4 regions of the Exiguobacterium sp. 17-1 genome follow, and region 3 is predicted to be linked to each of the others. Evidence: riboswitches for the same ligand, from Rfam matches in the RefSeq annotation. Region 3 holds a riboswitch; each other region holds the start of a gene.

Region 1 (5,930 bases), on a different contig from region 3:
CGGGAAAACACACACTTACGTCTTTTGCTGTTAGGTCAAATAACCGTTTTTCCGGTCATGGAACTCTTGTTTGACTGTACCTAACAACGAGTCATCCGTCAGCAGACGTAACGCAGTCCGGGCTAGGATCTTGGCTCCTGTAATCAGTGTTTCGTCGCCTTGTTCCGATTTCGCCGCCTCCCGAAAACTTTCCGTGTGAGCGACCAAATCGTCCGCTCCAATCTTGATGTACGGATGAATGGTCGGCAGGACTTGGCTGATATTGCCGGCGTCCGTCGAGCCGAGTCCGGGTCGTTCATCCGTCTTGACGTCTTCCCCAAGTGCCGTCGCTTCTTCCCGGAAAATCTCGTCAAACGTCCGGTTGAACAGCAGGTTGTCGACCTCATTTTGGAAGGCGATGACCTCAAGCGTTGCCCCGGTCGCAAGGGCTGCTCCTTCAGCAACAGCTTTGACTTTCGCTGTCACCGCATTCAGCCGTTCGCGTGTCGTCGCCCGGATGAAGAAGCGGGCTTTCGCGTACTCCGGAATGATGTTCGGAGCATCTCCGCCGTCGGTAATGATACCGTGAATCCGGATATCACTCGGCAACTGTTGCCGTAATGCATTGATCCCGTTAAATAACTGAATGACCGCATCCAGGGCATTGATCCCTTCTTCCGGTGAAGCCGCCGCATGGGCCGGTTTACCGGTAAAGGCAAAATCGAGCGGGTCGACGGCAAGTGAAGAACCGGTGATCCGCGTTTGTCCGGACGGATGCACCATTAAGGCAGCATCAATCCCCGCCAGCAAATCGTGCTTGACGAAACTTCCTTTCGCACTGCCGTTTGGTCCGCCTTCTTCCGCCGGTGTCCCGAGGACGACGACACTGCCACCGACTTCATCAAGGACTTTACTGACGGCAATCGCCGCTGCGACACTCGTCGTCCCGATGATATTGTGCCCGCACGCGTGACCGATTCCGGGTAACGCGTCATATTCAGCGAGAAATGCGATGGTCGCCCCCGGTTTGTCCGAGATCTTTCGGGCAAGGAAGGCTGTATCGTGTCCCGCGACACCGAGCTCAACCGTGAACCCTTCTGCCGTCAGGCGTTCGGCATGATGACGTGACGCAAAATATTCTTCGTTGCCAATTTCAGGTGTCGCATGAATCCGGTGGCTCGTCTCGAGATAAGACTCACGTTTTTGTTCAATGTCCTGTTCAATCGTTTGAATCAAGTTTTCCCGTATCGTCTGAATGGTCATTTTGGTCACGCTCCTTTGGATTTTTAGTTATTCCCCGATGTCACTGAGCGGGACGAACGTCGGAATCGTGCTGCCTTTGTACTCTTTTTTGATGAAGGCCGCGACATCGTCCTGCTGGTAGAGTGAAGCGATTTTCTTCAATGTTTTTTTATCCTTATCTTCCGTCCGGGTTGCGATGATGTTGATGTACGGCTTCGCCGTCTCGTTTTCATGAAGAATCGAATCCTTGATCGGGTTGAAGCCTGCATCGACGGCGATTCCGTTATTGATGATCGAAGCCGATACATCCGGTAGGACGCGTGGTGTCTGTCCGGCGACAACCGGGACAATCTTCAGTTTTTTCGGATTCTCGACGATCTTATCGACGGATCCATTGCCATCAAAGTCGTCCGGTAGCTTGATCAAGCCTGCTTCCTGCAACAGCAGCAGTGCCCGGCCCATATTGGTCGCCTCGTTCGGGACGGCAATCTTCCCACCGACCGGAATGTCTTTGACGTCCTTGACCTTATCCGAATAAATCCCCATCGGTGCAATCACTGTCGTCGCGATTGGCGACAGCTTTAACTTATGTTCCTTTTTGAAAGCGTTGAAGTAAGACACGGTCTGGAAAGAGTTCGCATCAATCTCACCTTCTGCCAGGGCCAGGTTCGGCTGGACGTAGTCGGAGAACTTAACGAGCTCAATCGTAATCCCCTCTTTCTTCGCTTTTTTCGCGACATATTCCCAAACTTGTGTATCAGAACCGCTGACGCCAAGCTTGACCGTTTTTTGATCTTCTTCTCCGGAAGCGGCACATCCCGCAAATAATACCGTCGTTAATGCTGCACCAATCGCTAAACCTTTTTTCATCATCCATCTCTCCCTTATCTGCTCTATGTTTTTTTTAATGTCTCCGAATTTTCCGTGCCAACAGATTACCTGTCGTCTGTAACCCTTGAACAAGAATCACGAGTATCCCGACCGTGATGATCATGACGGTCGTATCAAACCGTTGGTAGCCGTAGGTGATCGCTAAGTCACCCAGTCCGCCACCACCGATCGCTCCGGCCATCGCCGATGCACCGATTAAGCCGATCGTCGCAATCGTCAAGTTCAGAACCAGCGAGCTGAGGGCTTCCGGCAACAGGAAGCGGAAAATTGTCTGCAACGGTGTCGCCCCCATCGCTTCTGCCGCCTCCAAGACACCGGTATCGACTTCCAGTAATGAACTTTCGATCAATCGGGCGATGTACGGTGCCGCGTAAAAAACAAGCGGAACGATGGCTGCCTGCGTCCCGATCGACGATCCGACAATCAAGCGTGTCAGCGGAATGATCGCGACGAGCAGGATAATGAACGGGACGGACCGGAAGATGTTGACGATGCCGCTTAAGACATTGAAGAAAGGAATTTGTTCAAGCAACGCCCCTTTACGTGTGACGACGAGCAGAATGCCGAGCGGTAAACCGATTAATGTCGAGAAAAGTAACGACAGTCCGACCATCGTCAACGTCTGCAGGAATGCATTCCAAATATCTGTGTAATTAACTAACATCCGCGAGCACCTCCTCGACGACGACATCCGACTGATGAATGTAATGCAATGCCCGTTTGATTTCCGTCGCGTCGCCGATCAGTTCAACGAGCAGACTGCCGAACGGAATGTTTTGCAGTTCCGTGATGCTACCGTGCAGGATGTTGAGATCGACATCAAACCGTTTCGCGACTTGCGATAAGAGCGGTTGCCCCGTCCCTGCCCCGAGGAAGTTGATTTTGTAGATGTGATGTCCGGCATCCCGTTGATCGATGACGGTTTGAACCGATGCCGGAATTTCATCCTGCATGACGGAGCGGACGAAGTTTTTTGCCGTTGCCGTCTGTGGATTCGAGAAGACATCGAACACGGTACCCGATTCAATCAGCTGACCGGCTTCGATGACGGCGACACGGTCACAAATCTCACGGATGACACCCATCTCATGGGTAATCAGTAAAATCGTGATGCCGTATTCCTGATTAATCTGTTTCAACAGGCGTAATATGTGTTGCGTCGTCTGGGGATCGAGGGCGGATGTCGCCTCGTCACACAACAGGACCGACGGCTGGGTCGCGAGTGCCCGGGCGATTCCGACCCGTTGTTTCTGTCCGCCCGATAACTGATCCGGATAATGATCGGCCTTATCTGCCAAATCGACGAAGTCCAGTAGTTCGCTGACCCGCCGGTTGACTTCCTCTTTTTTGACACCTTTTAAGACAAGCGGTTTTGCGACATTCGCAAACACTGTATTCGAATCCAGCAGGTTGAAATGCTGAAAGATCATTCCGATATGTTGTTTTGCCTCCCGCAGCTGCTTCGCCGAGAGGGTTGTCAAATCTTGTCCATCGACCGTCACGCTGCCGGATGTCGGCCGTTCGAGCAGGTTGACGCATCGTAATAAGGAACTTTTCCCGGCTCCGCTGAAACCGATGACACCAAAGATTTCGCCTTTTCGGATTTCGAGATCCACTCCGTTCAACGCAGCGATCGATTGGTCATTTGTTTCATAGATTTTTTTTACATTTTTGAATGTAATCACCACTTTTTCCCCCTTCAAAATACAAAAAAGGTCTCTTCTTAAGAAACAAGAAGAGACCTGGATCCGCACAATGGCAGAATCCACTCGACTCATCTCTCAGACAATTGTCTGATGGAATTGGCACAGTGCTCATAATGAGTCTGTTGCCGAGGTTTCGTAGGGCCAGTCCCTCCACCTCTCTGGATAAGTGTTGCGGTATGAAATTCGTATGTGTGTTGTTGCCGGTTGAACTTATGTCGTAAAACTAATTTTTACACTACAGAAAGATCTTTTAAAGGTCAACCATATTTTCAAAAATAAACCATATGACCCATATCGATTGTTGTACCGGGACAAACCGGATTCTTGCATAAATTTTGATGCCATTAAAGAGAGTTTGACAATTCATTTCCGTCAATGCTATTATCTTCTCAATGATTAATCCGACAATTCCTATACGATATATCAAGAGTGGACGAGAGACCTGGCTCTAGGACTCCACGGCAACCTGCTACTATGCAAGGTGCTCCGACCAGCAAAGCGGCTGCTTTGGATGATACACACGAGAAACTCGTTTGCGTCCAAAGCCAAACGGGTTTTTATTTTTGAAATGGAGGACGAGATGATGAGTATGGTTTATCCTGTTATACCGGGTGCAGAAGCCTTTTCCTTAGGACGCGGATCCGTCGGCATTTTGCTCTGTCATGGTTTTAACGCAACACCGCAAAGTGTTCGGGCTGTAGGAGAACAGTTCGCAGAACATGGCTTCTCCGTCTATGCGCCTCGCCTGCACGGTCACGGGACGGATGTACGGGAATTCGAAACGACGATGGCAGACGACTGGAAACAGAGCTTACGTGACGGCTTCGAACAATTGGCCGCACGGTGTGAATCAATCTTCATCGTCGGACAATCGATGGGCGCGACACTTGCCCTGTCGCTCGCCGCTGAAGGTCTCCCGGTCGCAGGAATCATCACCATCAACGCCGCCTTGGCTGTCCCTGCTTACGAAGCCTTGTCGTTCACCGATTGTCCGGTCTATCTTCCGGAAAGTGTCCCTGATATCAAACAATCGGCTTTTGAAATCATCTATGATCTTGTCCCCGCCGTCTGCGCTTCAGAACTGTTGCGACTCATCGATGAGACGCGACCACACTTAGCAACGATTCAAATTCCGACACTTATTTTATATTCTGCCGAGGATCACGTCGTCCCGCCAACCTGTTCGGATTATTTGTACCGGACGATTGGCACAGCGGATAAACGCAGTTATTGTCTGCTTGACTCGTACCATGTTGCGACACTCGATTATGATCAAAAGACAATTGTTCGGGAAACCTTACGATTCGTCGAGCAGTTCAGCCAGTTGACACGGACCGGTTGATATAAAAAAAAGCGAACGATTCTTTGGCCTCACTGCCAGGAATCGTTCGCTTTTTCAAATCGGATATGCTCAATTCTGCTGTTGTTTTTTCCATTCCTGTAACGGTTGTGGTTTGCCCGGTACTTGATGACAATGGCGGCAACGTGGTTCATAGGATTCAGACGCCCCGACCAAAATGATTGGATCATTGTAGTTTGCGGGTTTCCCGTCAATCAATCGTTGTGTCCGCGATGCCGGATCTCCGCACGACAGACAAATCGCCTGTAATTTCGTCACGAATTCTGCACGTGCCAACAATTCGGGCATCTTGCCGAATGGCTCCGCCCGAAAGTCTTGATCGAGTCCTGCACAAATGACGCGTTTGCCATCTTGAGCCAGTGCTTCGATGACCGCGACGATTTCGTCGTCAAAGAATTGAACTTCGTCAATGGCGACGATTTGTGTTTCTTCCGCCACTGCTGCATAGACATCACGACTCGTCGCCATCGGAATCGCGATGACGGAATTGCCGACGTGCGACACGACATGCTCCTCGTGGTACCGGTCATCGATTGCCGGCTTGAACACCTGAACCGGTAACTTTCCATACTGTGCCCGTCTGACACGACGGATCAGTTCTTCTGATTTGCCGGAAAACATGCTTCCACAAATCACTTCAATCCAACCATATTGATTGATCACATGCATCATCGTAAACACCGTCCTCTAAATTAGTCACTTTAACGAGTATAGCCCGAATCTAAATTGAGAAAAAGGATTGACTTCTAAAA
Region 2 (5,930 bases), on a different contig from region 3:
GACTTCCGCGCCTGTCTTGACGTCATCAAGCGACTTATAGGATTTACTGTATAAGCCCATCGGTGCCGTCGGAACAGTGATCAGCCCTTTAAGATCGAGATTCTTTTCCTTCGCGAACGTCTTCAGATAGATCGAATGTTGGAACAAGTTCGCGTCGATGTCGCCGCTGCCGAGCGCGATGTTCGGCTGGATGTAATCGCTGAATTCAACGATTTCGACTTTATAGCCTTTCTTTTCAAGACCAGGCTGAATCGCTTCTTTGACCATGTCACTGTAAGGACCGCTCGTCGCACCGATCTTAATCGACTTGGTTTCTTCTTTCGCACTGCTGTCGCCACAGCCGGCAAGAATCCCGGCTCCCAGTAATCCTGTTGCTAAAAAGGCATAACGTTTTTTCATTTTCATTCTCTCCCTTAAGGTTTTCTATTTGTAGTTAACGTTTATCAGCACGGCGGGCAAGTTGATTGCCGAGTCCTTGAATACTTTGGACGATGACGACGAGTACGATGATCGTCACGATCATGACGACGTTATCGTACCGGTAATAACCGAAGCGGATGGCGAGGTCGCCGACACCGCCGCCGCCGACGATGCCGGCCATGGCAGAAAAGCCGATCAGGCTGATTGTCGTCAACGTCACCGCTTGGATGATTCCGGGAAGGGCTTCCGGTAACAGGGCGCTGATGATGATACGAAACGGTGTTGCGCCGCATGCCTCAGCAGCTTCGATCAAGCCCGGTGGAATCTCACGGAGTGATGTCTCGACGAGTCGGGCGAGGAACGGAATGGCGGCAACACTTAAGCTGACAGAAGCGGCTGTCGGACCAATCGTATTGTCGAGCAACAATTGCGTCAGTGGAATCAGCGCGACGAGCAAGATGATGAACGGTAACGAACGAACGATATTAACGAAAAAGTCCAAGATGCTGCGAACGGCGACGTTTTGGAAAAACAGTCCCCGGTCCGTGATGAAAAGTAAAATTCCGAGCGGGATGCCGATGACGAGGGCAAAGCCCAGTGAAATCCCGACCATCAGGGCCGTCTCGGCTAAAGCTTTTGTAAGATCCGGTAACATGGTTTCGATTCGTTCAAGCCACATCCTGGATCACCTCAAGTGTGTGGAGTTGTTCTTCAAGCCATGTCAGGGCCTTATTCACGTGAAGCGTCGGACCAGTCAAGCTGACGATCAGGACTCCGAAGGCGACGTTTTGGATATAATCGACCTTGCCGTGGAGAATGCTGACAGAGATATCAAACTGTTTGATTGCTTCCGATAACGTACTTTCGCCGGTCTTCTCACCCGTGAATTGCAGGCGAATGATTTTACCGGGTGTCGTCCGTAAGATGCGTTCCGGTAATTCAATTTGAAGTGCCGTATCGACATAATGTTTCGTGACATCATGGGTCGGCTGACTGAATAAGTCGTATGTACTTGCGACTTCGACGACTTCGCCTTGCGCCATGACGGCAACGCGGTGGCAGATTTGTTTGACGACATCAATCTCGTGGGTGATGAGGATGATTGTCAGGCCGAGTCGTTCATTCAAGTCTTTCAGCAGTTCCAGGATTTGCAGTGTCGTGACCGGATCAAGAGCTGACGTTGCTTCATCACACAACAGGACACTCGGATTATTGGCAAGGGCGCGGGCAATCCCGACCCGTTGCTTTTGACCACCGCTGAGCTGGCTCGGAAAATTCGTCTCAAATCCTTCAAGTCCGACCAGGGCGACGAGTTCTTTGATCCGGCTTGGGAAATCACTGCGTTTAACGCCGGCTGCTTTTAAGGCGAACGCAATGTTGTCGGAAACGTTCCGCGATTGAATCAATTGGAAATGTTGAAAGATCATCCCGATATTCAGTCGTAGTTCGCGTAAGCTGCCTTTTGAGAGGTCGGACAGTTTGATGCCCGATACTTTTACCGTTCCTTGTGTCGGCGTCTCCAGTCCATTAATCAACCGGAGTAATGTACTTTTTCCGGCACCAGACTCACCGATGATGCCAAAGATTTCACCTTGCTGAATCGTTAAGTTGACATCGCGTAATGCGAAAATCGGTGTCCGGTCACGAACGAACCGTTTGGTGATGCCTTTAAATTCAATCATCTGTCGTTTCCTCCCTATACAAAAAAATCGCCTTTTTCCAGTTAAGAGCAACCAGAAAAAAGCGACGAAGTGTAAGATTTCGTAACTTATCTCTCAGAATGAAACATTCTGTAGGATGTGGCACCGTTCCTTAAAGGTGGTTGCCGGACGTCGTTGGGCCTAATCCCTCGGTCGCTCTCGATAAGTAATTATGCTGTTGGGACTTACTGTAACGGAAATCATTCCCATTTGTCAAACGTTTTTTCAGAATTATTCCGCAACGGTCTGGCGAAACAAATTCAATTGACCGATTCGTTCAGCAGCTTCGACCAATCGTTCGGCATCGGCAATCAGGCTGATCCGGACATAACCTTCGCCATATTCGCCGAAGAAATGTCCGGGCGTAACAGCAACGTGTGCTTTATCGAGCAGGTGGTCGGTAAAGCTTTGTGAGGTAAAACCGGACGGGACGGGTAACCAGACGAAGAATGAACCACCCGGAACCGGTCCTTCCCAACCAATCTCCTGTAACTTACCGAACAAGGCATCACGACGGGCTTCGTACAGAGCACTGAGTTCACGGACGCATGTTTGATCACTGGAGAGAGCAACGGTCGCTGCGTGCTGGATTGGTGTGAAGGCACTGACGTATAAATGTTCCTGGTACGTCTCGATACTTGAGATGACGGACGGATTACCAATCGCAAAGGCAATCCGGAAACCGGACATGTTAAAGCGTTTCGATAACGAAAACAGTTCAATTCCGACGTCTTTCGCCCCTTCTGTCTGGAGGAAACTTCTAGTCGGACCGTCAAAGCTGATGCCGCCGTACGCCAAATCATGGACGACACAAATATCGTTTGCGTCAGCGAAGGCAACGGTCTGCTCAAAGGCTTCCGCCGTCGCCGTCGCGCCGGTCGGATTGCTCGGGTAGTTGAGGAACAGCATCCGGGCCCGTTCGACATCCGTCGTATCGAGTAACGTGTAGTCAGGTAAAAAAGCATTTTCCGCAAGGAGCGGTAACGTGATCGGGTAAGCACCGGCAAGTGCTGCACCGGATAAGTAATCCGGATAGCCGGGATCCGGAACGATGACACCTTCACCGGGATTGACGATCGTTTGCGGTAAGGCGACGATACCGGCTTTACTGCCGAGCAGAATGGCGACCTCAGAAGCGGGATCAATCGTCACGCCGAACTCCGTCTGATAAAAATCGGCTACGGCCTGTTTGAGGAAATCATGACCGCGAAACGGAGGGTACTGCAGATTGGAGGTGTCATTGATGGCCTCTTTTAATGCGTCCAAAATATGTACGGGCGTGGTTTGGTCCGGCGTTCCTTGACCAAGCGTGATGACATCGTGGCCGGCGGCTTTGACGGCACCGATCCGCTGAGCAAGCTCGGCGAAGACCGGAGCAGGTAACCGATCAATCGCAATCGATGGGGCAAAATGTTTCATCTGTTTTCCTCCTTGTTGGGTATTGTCGTCAAGGATAACGAATTTTCAGAAAAAAGAAAAGGGTTTTTTAATAATTGCTGATAATTGGTAAAAAGAACCGAAGTCTTTCATGTTTTTGATACACTGAATTAGAATACGATTGAATCATAAAGGAGATGATGGGGATGAATCGGACCTGGTGGAAAGAAGCTGTTGTCTATCAAGTATATTGGCGCAGTTTTAAGGACTCGGACGGAGATGGGATGGGCGATTTACGCGGGGTGATTGAAAAGTTGGATTACATCGCATCTCTTGGTGTCGATGTCATCTGGTTAAATCCCTGTTATACATCACCCGATATTGATAACGGGTACGATATTTCTGATTACTATACCATCATGGAAAAAGCGGGGACGATGTCCGACTTGGAAGAGTTGATTACAGCAGCTCATGAACGGAATCTGAAATTGATTCTTGATTTAGTCGTCAATCATACAAGTGATCAACATGCGTGGTTTAAGGAATCCCGCAGCAGTCGAACGAACGAGAAAGCCGATTGGTACATTTGGCAGGACGGGGAAAAAGGAACACCTCCGAATAACTGGCGGTCGTATTTTGCACCGAGCCCGTGGACATGGGATGAGACACGCGAGCAGTATTATTTCCACTCGTTTGCATCGGAGCAACCGGACTTGAACTGGGAACATCCGGCTGTCCGAAAAGCTGTTTATTCGATGATGCGCTGGTGGGCGGATAAAGGCATCGACGGTTTCCGGATGGACGTCATCAACCTGATCAAGAAACGGGCGACGTATGACGATGTCGCGGATCCTTTGGATTTATCGTACTTAGGGAACCAACCGGGCATTCACGAATTGTTGCAGGAGATGCACCAAGAAGTCCTAGCGGGAACGGACCTCTTTACGGTCGGTGAAATTCCGTTCGTCGGACCGGAAGACGGATTGCTGTACGTCGGTGAAGAACGGAAGGAATTGCGGACGTTGTTTCATTTTGAGGTCGCAGATGATATGGAGACGATGGATTTGCCACGTTTCAAACAAATTCAAAAACGCTGGTATGAAGCACTTTATCCAAGCGGCGTCGCGTCCCAGTTTTTGAACAACCATGACCACACGCGTCAGGTGACGCGGTTCGGAAGCGAACGGTATCGCGTCGAAAGTGCCAAGTTGCTGGGGTTGATGCTCCATACGTTACCCGGCATCCCGTACATTTATCAAGGGGAAGAAATCGGTATGACCGGCATCCGTTTTTCTGATCCGGAGTCCTATCAGGACGTTGCGTTTCGGAATCAATACGCCGAGCGGATTGCGGCCGGCGAATCACCCGGAACGGTTCTGTCATCGATGCAGTTACGGGCACGTGACAACTCTAGGACACCGATGCAATGGAATACGGATAAAGCAGCCGGTTTTACCGTTTCGATACCGTGGATGACGGTCAATCCGAACTACCGTGAAATCAACGTCGAAGCGGCAGAGCAGGATCCGGATTCCGTACTGGCCTTTTACCGGAAATTAATTGACTTACGGAAAGCACATCCGGTCATGGTTTACGGCATTTATCGTGATTTAGCGATTCAAGATCCGTACTTGTATGTCTATGAACGGGTCCTTGACGGGTTGGTTTGGCGGATCGTGTTAAATGTCCATGATGAACCGGTTACGACGACGTTCGGATTACCGGAAGAACAGCTGATTTTAACGAATTATGACACGTCTGATAGGAATCGATTAGCACCGTATGAAGCCCGTTTGTATCGATACGAGATGCCGTAAACAGCGGGAACAGTCAACAAAAAAAATCCGGACAACTTCTACTCTTCATTAAGAAATGAGGAGCAGGAAGCTGTCCGGATTTTTTGGTCGGACTGATGTTCAAGTATAACCATTTCGTTTTTTCGAGGACAGGATCTGTTCGAACCGATCGACGGCCTGACGCATGTCAAAGCTCGGTGCGACAACGAGCGGTCCGTGACCAACCGCCAGGACGTCCGGTGTCAATTCCGTTAACTGATGCGCCGATTGAAGCGCCACTTCCTTATCCCACGTCGCAAGGGACGGGAAGGGAAACTGCCATCTTGTATCACCCGAGACGGCTAAACCGCCTTGGGTTTGGAAGGCGTCACCGGCAATCAAGGTCCGGCTGCCTTCGTGCCAAAGGGAAATCGATCCCGGTGTATGCCCTGGAGAAGAGATGACACTTAAACTGCCGATCTGTTGACCGCTTTCGAGTAACCGATCAGGACGGGTCTTGATGTTTTTCGGAATCCCGCCTTTAAGAGGTGTCGTTTCGCCTTCGCGTAACGATTCGTCGCCACTGAGCAGGGCGGCATCCCGATAACTGATGGATACTTCAGCGAGCGGGAAGGCACTCGCTAAAAAATCAAGTGAA
Region 3 (5,930 bases):
CATAGCGTAATCAGATAATCACGGGCGTAGACATGATCAGCCTGTTTCGCCAGTTCAAAATCCGTCACGGAGTCACCAATCGCGATGATCGTGTCACCGTCCTGCTTCAGCTTCCGGGCGATTGACGTTTTACAACAGCCGCATTGATTCGTACAGGCCGCGTCACAGGCATGCGGCCATTCAATCTGCACTATCTCCTCACTGAAGTCACTACCGTTACAGTAAATCGCTTCATCTGTCAGTAAATCGGCAAGAATCGGTTCGACAAAAAAGTCGATCCCGCCGCTGACGATGGCAAAGTCGATTCCGTTCAATTTAGCAAAAGCGAGTAAGGTCTCAAAGCCGGGACGGATGACAGCCCGATCAATCAAAAAATCAACATAATCTTGTTTTCGATCTGATGGGAGCAACCGGAACATCTGTCCGACCCCGGATTGAATCGACAGCGAGCGGTCGAGCACACCTTCTTTCAACGGTTCAAACGCTGCCGGCGGGGCAAATTCCTTCATCAAGGCGATGATATTATCGTGTTCCGTCACGGTCCCGTCAAAGTCACATAAAATCCGGATTGTCATTTCGTGATTCCCCAAGCGTCGAGGGCAATTCGTAATTCTTCCTGCCGCACCGCAGCACTTGTCAGCGATTCTCCGGTCAGTGCGGCGTCGAGCGCCTGACGGAATGCGAGGACACCGGCAGCGGCACCTTGCGGATGACCGTGAACGCCGCCTCCGGCATTGATGACCGAGTCGGTACCGAAATCACGGACGAGCTGGGCGACGAGACCGGGGTGGATACCGGCCGACGGAACCGGCAAAATTGTCTTCGTGTCCCCGATCCGGGTTGCTTCGACGGCGATCCCGCGGGCCAAGTCTTTGGCGAGTGCCACGTTCCCGTACGGCGATGGGAACAACGTCAAATCGGCACCAGCCAGTCGCGGTAACGTTCCGAGCAGAACAGGAGCCGCAATCCCGTATTCGGGACTTGCGATCAAGGCACCGCTTAAGGCCGGATGATTGAAGATTGGAACGGAAATGTCCGAATCAGCCGCTAACTCGCGCAGGACGTCGAGTCCGTATGTAAACGTATTGAGCAGGAAGGCGGTCGCGCCGGCTTCAATCAAACGTTTCGCTTGATCCTTCAAGCCGAAGACGGGACCGCTTAACGTAATCGCGTAAAGCGCCCGTTTGCCGGTCCGTTCATAATGGGCATCGAGGACTTCCCGGCCAATCCGTGCCCGGTCGAGTGCCGGCGTCAACGGATTGTCGTACAATATCTCATCATCTTTGACGAGATCGATGCCGCCCGCGAGCTGGGCTTCGAGTTGTTCCCGTAAAAAGACGAGGTCTCGTCCGATGACCCCTTTAAAGATGCTCATCAACAGGGGACGGTCATGGACTTGAATCAACTGACGGATTCCTTCAATCCCGAATTTGGCACCGGGGAAGTCGTTCGTGAACGACGGGGGAAGCTGTAGATCGGTTAACTTGATTTGTCCGTCGAGCGACAGTTTGCCGAAGACCGTCGTTAAGATAGCGGAAAAGTCGCGTGAGACGTTGTGTTCCGGATAACGGATCGTGATGTAACCTTTGCCGTCATGTTCTTCGGTATGAACAACCTGTCCTTTGAAGGATTCCAGCTGCTGCTGTTCCAAATGATTTAAATCGGTCCAGGAACCGACCGTCAGACCGAGCGCGATTTGTTCTGCTCGTTTCGGCAACTGATCGGTCGTGCCGAGTTGGTACGTTGCGGTAATGTACGCCATATGAATCGTCTCTCCCTTATTGAAAAATACAAAAATGGTCCCTCGTCAATGACAAGAGACCATGAAAAATTGCGCGTGGACTCTTATCTGTCAGCGTGATAGCTGCAAGAATTAGCACCGTGCCAAATGGTCGGTTGCTGCGACATCGTAGGGCTCGTCCCTCCGTCTGCTCTTGATAAGAATTGGATGAAATTGTGAAATCTAATTGCAATTTTTACACGAGATTGGTCCCTTGTCAAACTATATTTTGAAAATTTATTTTTTTGAAAATACTTCTTCTATAGACGGTTCCGTTTTTTAAGACGTTTCACTAAAAATTGGAATTGACAGACGACCAACCGCGCACGTAGTATTCAAATCAACATCAACCACACGACAACTACATATGACTCTTATCGTGAGTTGGCAGAGGGAATTGGCCCGAAGACGCCGCAGCAACCGACCATCCGGCACGGTGCTACATCCAACAGACATTCGTCTGAGAGATAAGAGGACGGAGTATTCTACTGCGCCTCTTTTCTTTGACGAAAAGAGGCGTTTTTTCGTGTGATCAACAAGGAGGAAACCATAATGGGATACCAAGCATTTACAGTACAGGACGCGATTGAACGGGTCCAGACACTCGGATTGATCGGCAAAGGACCGGTGACGGCAGAGGAAATCGGGGACGGGAACTTAAACCTTGTCTTTCGGATTCAATCGGGGAATCAGCGATTGATTTTAAAACAGGCTTTACCGTATGCGAAAGTCGTCGGCGAAAGTTGGCCGTTATCGCTTGAACGGGCCTGGATTGAACAGTCCGCCTTAAAAGAATTTGCAAAAGTCGCCGTTCCGTTCGTCCCGCACGTCTACCATGCGAGTAAGGAAGAGGCATTTACGGTGATGGAGGATTTGTCTCACTTGACGATTGTCCGGACCGGCTTGCTCGAAGGGGAGAAGTATCCGTTGCTTGCGGAACATATCGGCTCTTACTTGGCGCGAACACTGTTTTACACGTCGGATTTTGCACTTGGACCGGTCGCAAAAAAACAAGTGGCGCGGAACTACTACAATCCGGATCTCTGTGATATCACGGAAAAATTAATCTTTACAGATCCGTTTTATGACGCGGAAACGAATGCGGTTGAAGACGGGCTGGAATCGGAAGTGGCTCAGTTGTGGCAGGATGCAGCGCTGAAACGCGAAGTCGCGAAACTCGAAGCCCTGTTCATCACGAAGGGCGACGCGTTATTACACGGGGACTTACATACCGGAAGTATTTTTGCTTCAGCCGATGAAACAAAAGTCATCGATCCCGAGTTTGCCTTTTACGGACCGTTTGGTTTTGATGTCGGACAATTCATCGCCCATCTCTGCTTTGCCGCGTATCCGAACTATGCCGAGTTACGGGATGGACGGGTGAAAGATATCGATACATTTTGGCTGACCTTTGCGTCGACGTTCAAAGCATTGTGGGAGCGGGAAGCGGTGGAGCCGTTCCGTTCAGCGGACGGGCTTGTTGACGATGTCCTCAGCACGATTTTACAGGACGCACTTGGCTTTGCCGGATGTGAATTGATCCGCCGAACGATCGGACTAGCACCGGTCGCCGACCTCGAGAACATCACGGACGCGGGGGAACGACTCGAGCGGAAACGCCATGCGTTACGCCTTGGAGTGGCATTGATTAAACGCCGGACTGAATGCAAGACGTTCACTGATTTACGGAACTTTGATTTGACGGAGGAACTCAGCCGATGAGCCAATTCGTCCAAAGCATCATCTATGAAAATGGGACGGTGACGATCTTGGATCAGACCCGGCTCCCGGAAGAAGAACGGTATGAAATCATTCATGATTTAGCGCAAGCGATTGACGCGATCAAACAATTGCGAGTCCGTGGTGCACCGGCGATCAGCCTGTTCGGCGGCTTCATCCTTGTACAGGAAGCATTTCGGACGACAGGGTCGCTTCCTGAAGCGAAACAAGACTTGTTGACGGTATCGGCACAACTACTCGCGACCCGACCGACCGCCGTCAATCTGCGGAATGTGCTAGATGAGCTGAATCAGCTGATCGTCTCGAGCACGACGCTTGCCGAGTTGCCAAAACGGTTGGAACAAAAAGCACTGGCGCTTTATGAGGCGGATGCCAAGACATCCCGGCAAATCGGTATTCATGCGCTGGAATTGTTCCAGTCCGGTGACCGGATTCTGACGATTTGTAATGCCGGATCGATTGCGACAGCGGCTTACGGGACGGCACTCGCTCCGTTTTATCTCGCGAAAGAACAGGGGATTCCGCTCGCCGTTTATGCATCGGAAACCCGTCCGTTACTGCAGGGAGCGCGTCTGACGACGTGGGAACTGCAACGGGCCGGAATTGACGTGACGTTGATTACGGACAACATGGTCGCGCATACGATCAAGGAAAAGAACATAACTGCCATCATCGTTGGTGCCGACCGGATTACCCGAAACGGCGATACAGCGAACAAAATCGGCACGTTCCAACTGGCGTTACTGGCCCGTACTTTCGGGATTCCGTTTTATGTCGCCGCACCACTTTCGACCTTTGATTTTACGAGCTTATCGGGAGACGAGATTGAGATTGAAGAACGCGATGCCCGTGAAGTGACGCAACTGGCCGGAAAAGTGACGGCGCCAGCCGGAGTGGCGGTTTTTAATCCGGCGTTTGACGTGACACCGCACGAATTAATCACGGCAATCATTACGGAACTCGGGGTCATCGAACATCCATCCGTTGAGACGATCGGGCAGACAATCGGACAACAGATACGTTAAACAGACAGGGGAGATCGAGATGAAAAAATTAGCATTTGCGGTACTTGCACCAGCGGTCTTGCTGGCTGCTTGCGCCAATAGCGAAGCGACACCGGCGAAAAAAATCAGTGGTGTACCGGAAGGCGTCCAGGGTGACGTCAAGATTGCCGTCATCCGCAATTTGGCATCCGACGATCATACGAAACAGTTTTTGGACGGAGCCCGGTCGGAAGGGGAAGCACTTGGTTTTCAGGTCAACACGTTCATTTCGGAAGGCAATGACGTCAAATTCAAGGAACTCGTCGCGCAAGCCGTTCAGCAGGATTATGACGGATTGATCATCTCGCACGGAAAAGAGGATTATGCCTACGACATGATCAAGCCGGCGATTGACAAAGGAATTAAGATCGTCACATTCGATACGGTGACGAAGAAAAAAGACCAAACGTTAAAAGGCATCACGGAAACATTCCAGGATGATCACAAGTTGGCACAGCTTTCGCTGGATGAAGTGACGAAAGTGAAGGATGACAAGCCGGTCCGAGTCATCAAACTGTGGTTCGGTCCGGGTTTTGCACCGCTTGACCGCCGTCAGGAAATCTACAAGACGTATGAAGCAGACGGGAAAATCAAGACGCTCGAGACAGTCGGACCGACGAACTTCCAGGATGTCCAAGGCGATATCGCGACGAAGATGAACGCAATTCTCGCCAAGTATCCGAAAGGAAGCATTGATGCCGTCTGGGGTGCCTGGGATGAAGTCGCCAAAGGGGCGTATAAATCCTTAAAAGACAACAAACGACAGGAAATTCCGCTTATTTCAATCGATGTCTCGAATCAGGACATCAATCTGATGCGTGAGAAGGGCAGTAATTGGGTGTCGACGAGTGCCGTCGATCCGCATTTGATCGGGCAGACGGACATGCGTCTGCTTGCGAAAAAGCTCGCCGGCGAAACAACACCGGACAGTTTTGACCTGGACGCCAAACTGGTCGAGCAAAAAGCGTTGAAAGCCGACACGACGATGTACAATCTCGATACGATCATCAAAGGCTGGAGTACATCCGAAAAATTCAATGAACCGTGGATGGAAAAACTGCGGAAAGCGAATGACGGGAAATGACCCGTCCGGTGAATGAACAACGACTGGAGATGAAGGGGATTTCAATCGAATTTCCCGGCGTCAAGGCGCTGGATGATGTTGATTTTTCCGTGCGCCGCGGGGAAATCCATGCGCTTGTCGGAGCGAACGGAGCCGGTAAATCTACGCTGATGAAAGTGTTGGCCGGGGCGTACGATTCATATGATGGAACGATTTGGTTTGACGGTCTGCCGCTGACGATTGATTCACCGGGTGCCGCGAAACGGGCCGGGATTGAAATCGTCTATCAGGAAGTCGATACGGC
Region 4 (5,930 bases), on a different contig from region 3:
TTCGGAAGAATATGAGCCGGATGCACGGGCATTTGAATCCGATCCAGCCTCTTCCGCTTATAAAGAAGTCAACGCTTTCGCCGAACGATACTTTGGGACAAAAGAAAAAGCAAATCCTTATTTCTACGGTTTCACACCGGAAATCTCTGTCGACCGCAAAGGAAAATCATCGGTCGTCAAGCACTACAGCACCGGTCGTTTCTCACACGAGATGATGCAAATTCTTCCTGACCAAAAAACGGCCATCTTCGGAGATGACGGCAATAATACGATGATGTTCATGTACGTCGCCGATAAAAAGAAAGACTTCTCACAAGGAACGCTGTATGCTGCCAAGTTCAATCAAACGAAAGCAACAGAAGGCGGCGCCGGGGATCTCGAATGGATCAAACTCGGCCATGCATCCGATAAAGAAGTGAAGCGCTTAATCGACAAAGGAACCAAGTTTAGTGACATCTTTGAGACCGCTGACGTTCCAACGCCCGGCTTTAAAGCAGTCAAGACGGCCGCCAGCAAAAAGGTCGAATATCTGAAGTTAAAACCAGGCAAGGAAAAAGAAGCGGCCTTCCTCGAATCCCGTCGTTACGGCGCGTTACTCGGGGCAACGTCAGAGTTCAACAAGATGGAAGGGATTACCGTCAATGCGGAGGACAAAAAAGCTTATATCGCGCTTTCGTATGTTTCCGGTAGTACGGAAAAACAAGACGGTGCCGTTCAGGACGATATTCAGCTGGAAAAACGCGAATCCGGTGCGACGTTTGAAATCGACCTCGGTCGTGCAAAAGGTATCGACAGCCGTTATGTCCCGACGAATATGCAGGCCCTCGTCATCGGTGAGGATTTAGCGAAGCCGGATGCCTACGGCAACACAGCGAATCCGAATCTTGTTTCAAATCCGGATAACCTGGCCTATTCTGCAACATCAAACACACTCTTCATCGGTGAAGACAGCTCGTTGCATACAAACAACTTCGTCTGGGCATACAACTTAAAGACGAAAAAACTGTCACGAATTCTCTCTGTTCCGGTTGGTGCGGAAGCGACAGGACTCCGGTCACTCGATCGTGTCGGCGGATACAGCTATCTGCTCAGCAACTACCAGCATCCGGGTGAAGGACTCAACGGCAAGCAGATTACAGCCGTTGATCCGAAGAAACTGGAGCAAGCGATGCAAGACGGCATCGGCATTCAAAAAACAGGCGGTGTCGGTTACTTGTCCGGTCTCCCGACAGGTCAGAAATCGTATTCTCACCGTTAAATCGCATAAGAGCTTAGCAAAAAGCAGGCAGTGGATGTTTTAATCCGCTCCCTGCTTTTTTAGTCTTGCGATTCAAGACGGTTTTTCGATTATGTGCGCATCTGACCGGCTTCCTGCTCCACACGTCGGAGCAATTCCTGCACGATTTTTTCTGTTTCCCGTTCGCCGCCAAGTGACAACAGGCTTCGTCCGACGAAATTAGCGCCTTCGTTTTTCCCGGTATAAATCAGCTGACAGCTTGTTTCGTCAAGCCGCTTTAAGGTAAATGTCATCTCGAGCTTAAAGATTTTAGCAAGCGTAAAACCAATCGTATTTTGCTTAAAATCCGGTTGATTCGTATAGGCAAGATCCGTCACGATATACGTCTCTAATCGATTCCCCTGCATATACGTTTGCCGGTACGTCGAGCCGACGACACCCGGTTTCCGTTCAATCACCTCGTGCTGGACGACACCCGGAATCAGACGTTGTAACCGATCATGATCAAAGATATGCCAGGCTTTCTCGATTGGAACATCCAATCTCTTTTCTTCGTGCCACGTTACCATCCGAACCCCTCCCTTTACTGAAAAATACCCTGATGTGTGCAGTTCTAACTTCAAACTACACACATACAGGGTATTCGGCTTGCTTGGATTGGTTAGTGATGGTTATTTCACAGTTTGAAGTTCCAGTGCGGCTCCGAGGAACTTCGCCAGTTCGAGCATCCCGAACTTACCGGCAGCCGCTTCCGCATCTGAATTGTAGTTCGTATTCGTATTGACGTCATACGTATAAATGGTTCCGTTCGCATCCTTGATGAATTCGATCCCGGCGACCGCAATCTGGTTCGCCTGCAGGAATGCTTCATACTTTTGAATGATTGGATCATCAAATCCATCGACGATTTTAAACTTCATCGGTGTTTGCGGGGCCTCTTCACCGACCGGGCAGAACAAATCGTCAATGACACACGCATCTGCCGGGCACAGTTCAAATCCTTCTGACGTGTCGACCTGAACAGCATAAACGAACTTTCCGCCGACGAATTCACAGCGTGTGATATACGGTTCCGGTGCTTGGATATATTCTTGAATCAACGTGATCCCGTCGACCGGTTCATCAAACGTCGGACCGTCGAGATACGTCTCGAGTGCTTCAATCGAGTGGAACAACTGAACGCCGAGTCCTTTTCCGGCACGGTTATGTTTTGTGATGAACGAAGATACGCCAATATTTTTCGCCGCTTCGACAATCTGATCACGTCCGACGGCAGCCGTCGTCTTCGGAACCCGGATCCCGGCTTTTCGAAGAGCCGTATACTGATTGATTTTACTCACTTCAAGACGTAAGGCACGGGTCCCGTTAAAGACGGTCCGACCATGTTCTTCAAGCCAAGCAAGTACACCTTCTGTCAGTTCCGGTGCGTAGCGGTGCCCGCGCGTATGCGAAGATGCACTCATCCGGCTGTAAAAGACGCCTTCCGGTGGAAGTTCATCAAGCGGAACTTGCCCTTCGTCGAGATGCCACTGTTCATATGGCAACTCCAGTTCTTCGAGTCGTTTAATTAAATGGTCCGTCCATTCTTGGTTTTCGTGTAAGATATGAATTTTTGTCATTTGGTTTGACCTACCTTTCGTTTTTCTTCGACAAGCGGCATGACGTCGCGCGCGAAGCGTTCCATCTCTTCCAGTTGTGGTGAAAATTGAAGTAATAATAAGGAGACACCCACCTGCTCAAACGCAAGAATCCGTTCGGCAATCTGTTCCGGTGTTCCAATCAAATCAGGACGGAGTCCGCGGTTCGAGACCGAATAATCGTTCCGTTTCACCTGCTGTTCGAGTTGTGATTTGCTGACGAAGTCGTCGTACCCGGCGTATCCGGCACTGTCTTCCTTGACGTCCGTAATTCGTTGCCATTCTTGAATGGCCTCTTCTTCCGTATCCCGGCAGATGATATAGGCAGCCAGTCCAAAACTTTCAAGCGGCGGTTGCCCAGTTGCTTGTCGACGCGCCTTCATATCCTCAATCTTGACGGACACTTCTTCCACCGTTCCCCCGTGCATGACATAGGCGTCACAATGATTGACGATGGTCTGTTTCCCGGCTTCACTTTCCCCGCCTGCGTACAACTTGATGCCCGGTCGTTGAACCGGTTTCGGATGCAGTTGTGTCTGCTCGAGCGTATAATAGTTCCCGTCGAAGCTGTACGGCGAAGCATCTGCCCATAATCCTTTCATGATCGTGACAAACTCTTCCGTCCGCGCGTAGCGTTCGTCGTGGGCCGTGAAGATGCCATTGTATTGCCGCGCTTCTTCTTCCCACCAGGCAGAGACGACGTTCAGTGTAAAGCGCCCGTTGCTGAGTTGATCGATGTTTGCTGCCATCTTCGCGGTCGTCGCCGGATTATGGAACCCCGGACGGACAGCTGTCATGATTTCGAGACGCTCCGTCGTCGCGGCAATCGCCGCTGCCGTCGTCCAGGCTTCAAGACTTGGTGCCTCGAGTCCTTTGATGTCATTTAAATTCAACTCCGCAATCAGTGTCGTCGAAAAACCGATTCGTTCTGCCGTTTGCGCGACCTGTTTCGCATAGTCGAACGTCGCCGGCATCTGTTCGTCCTCGACATTTCGTAACCACCCGCCAAAAATCGGTAACCAAAATCCATACTCCATCCGTTATGTCCCCCTTATAAAAAAAATCGCTCTTCTCGAAAATCGAAAAGAGCGACGGATTAATCATGTCTGCTCTTATCTGTAAAGGGATTGCCCCCTTTAGGAAGTAGCACCTTCCGCTGCGCGCGGGGTTGCTGAAGTGTCTTCGGGCCATTCCCTCGACTTCTCTTGATAAGAATTATTGGAATTATCGTACACTTTTTAGCAGAGTAAAGCAACCATTAAACCTTGTTTTCCAATCGGAATTAAAAACAGCAATAAAAAAAGGATGAGAGCTGGGCTCTCATCCTCGTTGTCTTAATATGGGGCAACAAACGTCGACTCTTCGACAGGTGCTTCTTCACCGCGGATGCGGTCATAGAATTTTGCAAGCGTGACGCTGAAATATGGGCCAACCCACAAGAAGGCGATTCCGATGGTAATCAAACCGAGCAGGAACCAACCAATGAATGAGAGGACGAGCATGAACGCTTCCATCTTATGTCCGTCCATCATTTGGCGCGAACGTGTAATCGCATCCAAAATTCCGATTGAAGGTTCATCTCGTAAAATATAAAACGTCATTAGATACGAAAATGACTTGATGATACCCGGGATGATAAATAGTAAGAACCATAAACCAAGGAAAATACTTTGGACAATCGAAAGACCGACTGCCTTTAAGAAAATTTTGTATGGCTCAAATAAATCAACGATTTTTGCCTGTTCTTTCCGAGCGACAGACATCGCAAGCCATGTCCAACCAATCGCAAGTGGAAGTAAGAGAATGTTCAGTAAGAAACCGATGAAATCAATCGCTTGAATATCTTCATTCGCATCAGAAGAAAACATCGTTGGAATACTTTGAATGATGAGAAACAGTAAAAACATAAGTGCCATGAAGACCCAGCGACCACTGAGCGCTTCACGGGCGGATAATTTTAATTCTTTAATCATGGAGATCCTCCTCAAAATAAGTTCTATCTCTATTTACGGCTAATTAAGAGAGGAGTTTCATCTTTTTCAGGATTTTCCTGTTTTCAACTGATTTAAGCGTGCTTTTTCAAGTTGGCGCTGGCACGCCGTATATAAAGAACGTCGTCCATCCAGTCGTTCCATCGCAAACGGAATATCGTGTTTTTTCGCCTGCGCGATGACGTGTGCTGAAGCAGCGTGGGACACACGGCTCGTGATGACGACGATCGCATCGGTCTTTTTCGCGAGACCGGCAATCTTTTTCGCTGATTGGGCGTCTCCCGACAGATGAATCAGTTCGATACCCGTTTCCGCGAAAAATGTCCGATAGACCGGTGCTTGCTGTTCATTACCGACGATGACGAGTCGCATGCCGACGAATGACGCAAAATCGAGAGGCTTCTTATCAAGGAAGTCGATTGGCTGCCCTGGTACGGATGTCGTGACGAGTGGTGCCATCGCTTGAGATTTCTTTTCACGAATCCGGCGTGTTTTCTGTTCCTGTTTTACTTTCGACTTTCGTTTCATTTGCTTCAGGTAACGGCCAGATTTTTTGACGGCTGATCCTTGAGTCGATTCAACTGACGAAGGCACTGGTGCTGTTGGATCGTTTGACGTCTCTAACAGCTGTACTGTCGGCTCTTGATATTGGAACGCATACTTCCAGGCAATCGTCAGTGTTTCCGGACGACTTTTCCACATGACGAGATCGACGAGCTGCCCTTCTTTTAAATGGAAGAAGCGCATGTCTTCAACCGGTGTCGCATAGTAAAAGGGTTTACCCGTCTCATCCTTTAATGGTCCTTCGACCGTCGATTCAATGATGCCATGATTTTTAACGATACATCTTTCAAAAACGATTCGTTCGGCCAGTGGCTTCATCTGGTCGGTCGCGACAACGGCCATCACTTCTAGTGTCGTCCGGCGTGCATCTTGCTGTACGACTTGGACACGGATTTCCATTCCATGTTCGAGGTTCCATTGCCGGATTTCTGTTTCCGAGATATGACTGTTCGGCCATTCCCGTAAAGAACCACCTTTTAGTTCACGCACAAACGTATAGGC

What was found. A riboswitch is a leader RNA that binds a small molecule or an ion and turns the genes downstream of it on or off. The one in region 3 is predicted to bind S-adenosylmethionine.
Positions count from the first base shown of each region.
Region 1: it holds a riboswitch for S-adenosylmethionine, as region 3 does, so the genes downstream of both, MUN34_RS00415 (methionine ABC transporter ATP-binding protein) here and MUN34_RS12530 (2,3-diketo-5-methylthiopentyl-1-phosphate enolase) in region 3, are expected to answer to the same signal.
Region 2: it holds a riboswitch for S-adenosylmethionine, as region 3 does, so the genes downstream of both, MUN34_RS01245 (methionine ABC transporter ATP-binding protein) here and MUN34_RS12530 (2,3-diketo-5-methylthiopentyl-1-phosphate enolase) in region 3, are expected to answer to the same signal.
Region 4: it holds a riboswitch for S-adenosylmethionine, as region 3 does, so the genes downstream of both, MUN34_RS13465 (LLM class flavin-dependent oxidoreductase) here and MUN34_RS12530 (2,3-diketo-5-methylthiopentyl-1-phosphate enolase) in region 3, are expected to answer to the same signal.

Region 1 covers NZ_JALIGJ010000001.1:71,292-77,221, reverse strand. The annotation lists gene MUN34_RS00430 (M20 family metallopeptidase) at 31-1,242, opposite strand; gene MUN34_RS00425 (MetQ/NlpA family ABC transporter substrate-binding protein) at 1,270-2,091, opposite strand; gene MUN34_RS00420 (methionine ABC transporter permease) at 2,126-2,776, opposite strand; gene MUN34_RS00415 (methionine ABC transporter ATP-binding protein) at 2,766-3,797, opposite strand; SAM riboswitch class I at 3,884-3,987, opposite strand; SAM riboswitch class I at 4,236-4,339, shown strand; gene MUN34_RS00410 (alpha/beta hydrolase) at 4,402-5,160, shown strand; gene MUN34_RS00405 (thymidine kinase) at 5,230-5,850, opposite strand.
Region 2 covers NZ_JALIGJ010000001.1:260,811-266,740, forward strand. The annotation lists gene MUN34_RS01235 (MetQ/NlpA family ABC transporter substrate-binding protein) at 1-399, opposite strand, end outside; gene MUN34_RS01240 (methionine ABC transporter permease) at 434-1,099, opposite strand; gene MUN34_RS01245 (methionine ABC transporter ATP-binding protein) at 1,089-2,102, opposite strand; SAM riboswitch class I at 2,186-2,289, opposite strand; gene MUN34_RS01250 (aminotransferase class I/II-fold pyridoxal phosphate-dependent enzyme) at 2,352-3,539, opposite strand; gene MUN34_RS01255 (alpha-glucosidase) at 3,704-5,314, shown strand; gene MUN34_RS01260 (MBL fold metallo-hydrolase) at 5,414-5,930, opposite strand, start outside.
Region 3 covers NZ_JALIGJ010000004.1:297,025-302,954, forward strand. The annotation lists gene MUN34_RS12525 (2-hydroxy-3-keto-5-methylthiopentenyl-1-phosphate phosphatase) at 1-575, opposite strand, end outside; gene MUN34_RS12530 (2,3-diketo-5-methylthiopentyl-1-phosphate enolase) at 572-1,762, opposite strand; SAM riboswitch class I at 1,843-1,944, opposite strand; SAM riboswitch class I at 2,152-2,254, shown strand; gene mtnK (S-methyl-5-thioribose kinase) at 2,333-3,502, shown strand; gene mtnA (S-methyl-5-thioribose-1-phosphate isomerase) at 3,499-4,545, shown strand; gene MUN34_RS12545 (sugar ABC transporter substrate-binding protein) at 4,565-5,647, shown strand; gene MUN34_RS12550 (sugar ABC transporter ATP-binding protein) at 5,644-5,930, shown strand, end outside.
Region 4 covers NZ_JALIGJ010000005.1:155,564-161,493, forward strand. The annotation lists gene MUN34_RS13450 (PhoX family protein) at 1-1,258, shown strand, start outside; gene MUN34_RS13455 (SRPBCC family protein) at 1,348-1,806, opposite strand; gene MUN34_RS13460 (ATP-grasp domain-containing protein) at 1,909-2,856, opposite strand; gene MUN34_RS13465 (LLM class flavin-dependent oxidoreductase) at 2,853-3,911, opposite strand; SAM riboswitch class I at 3,984-4,089, opposite strand; gene MUN34_RS13470 (DUF975 family protein) at 4,209-4,847, opposite strand; gene MUN34_RS13475 (DUF2325 domain-containing protein) at 4,914-5,930, opposite strand, start outside.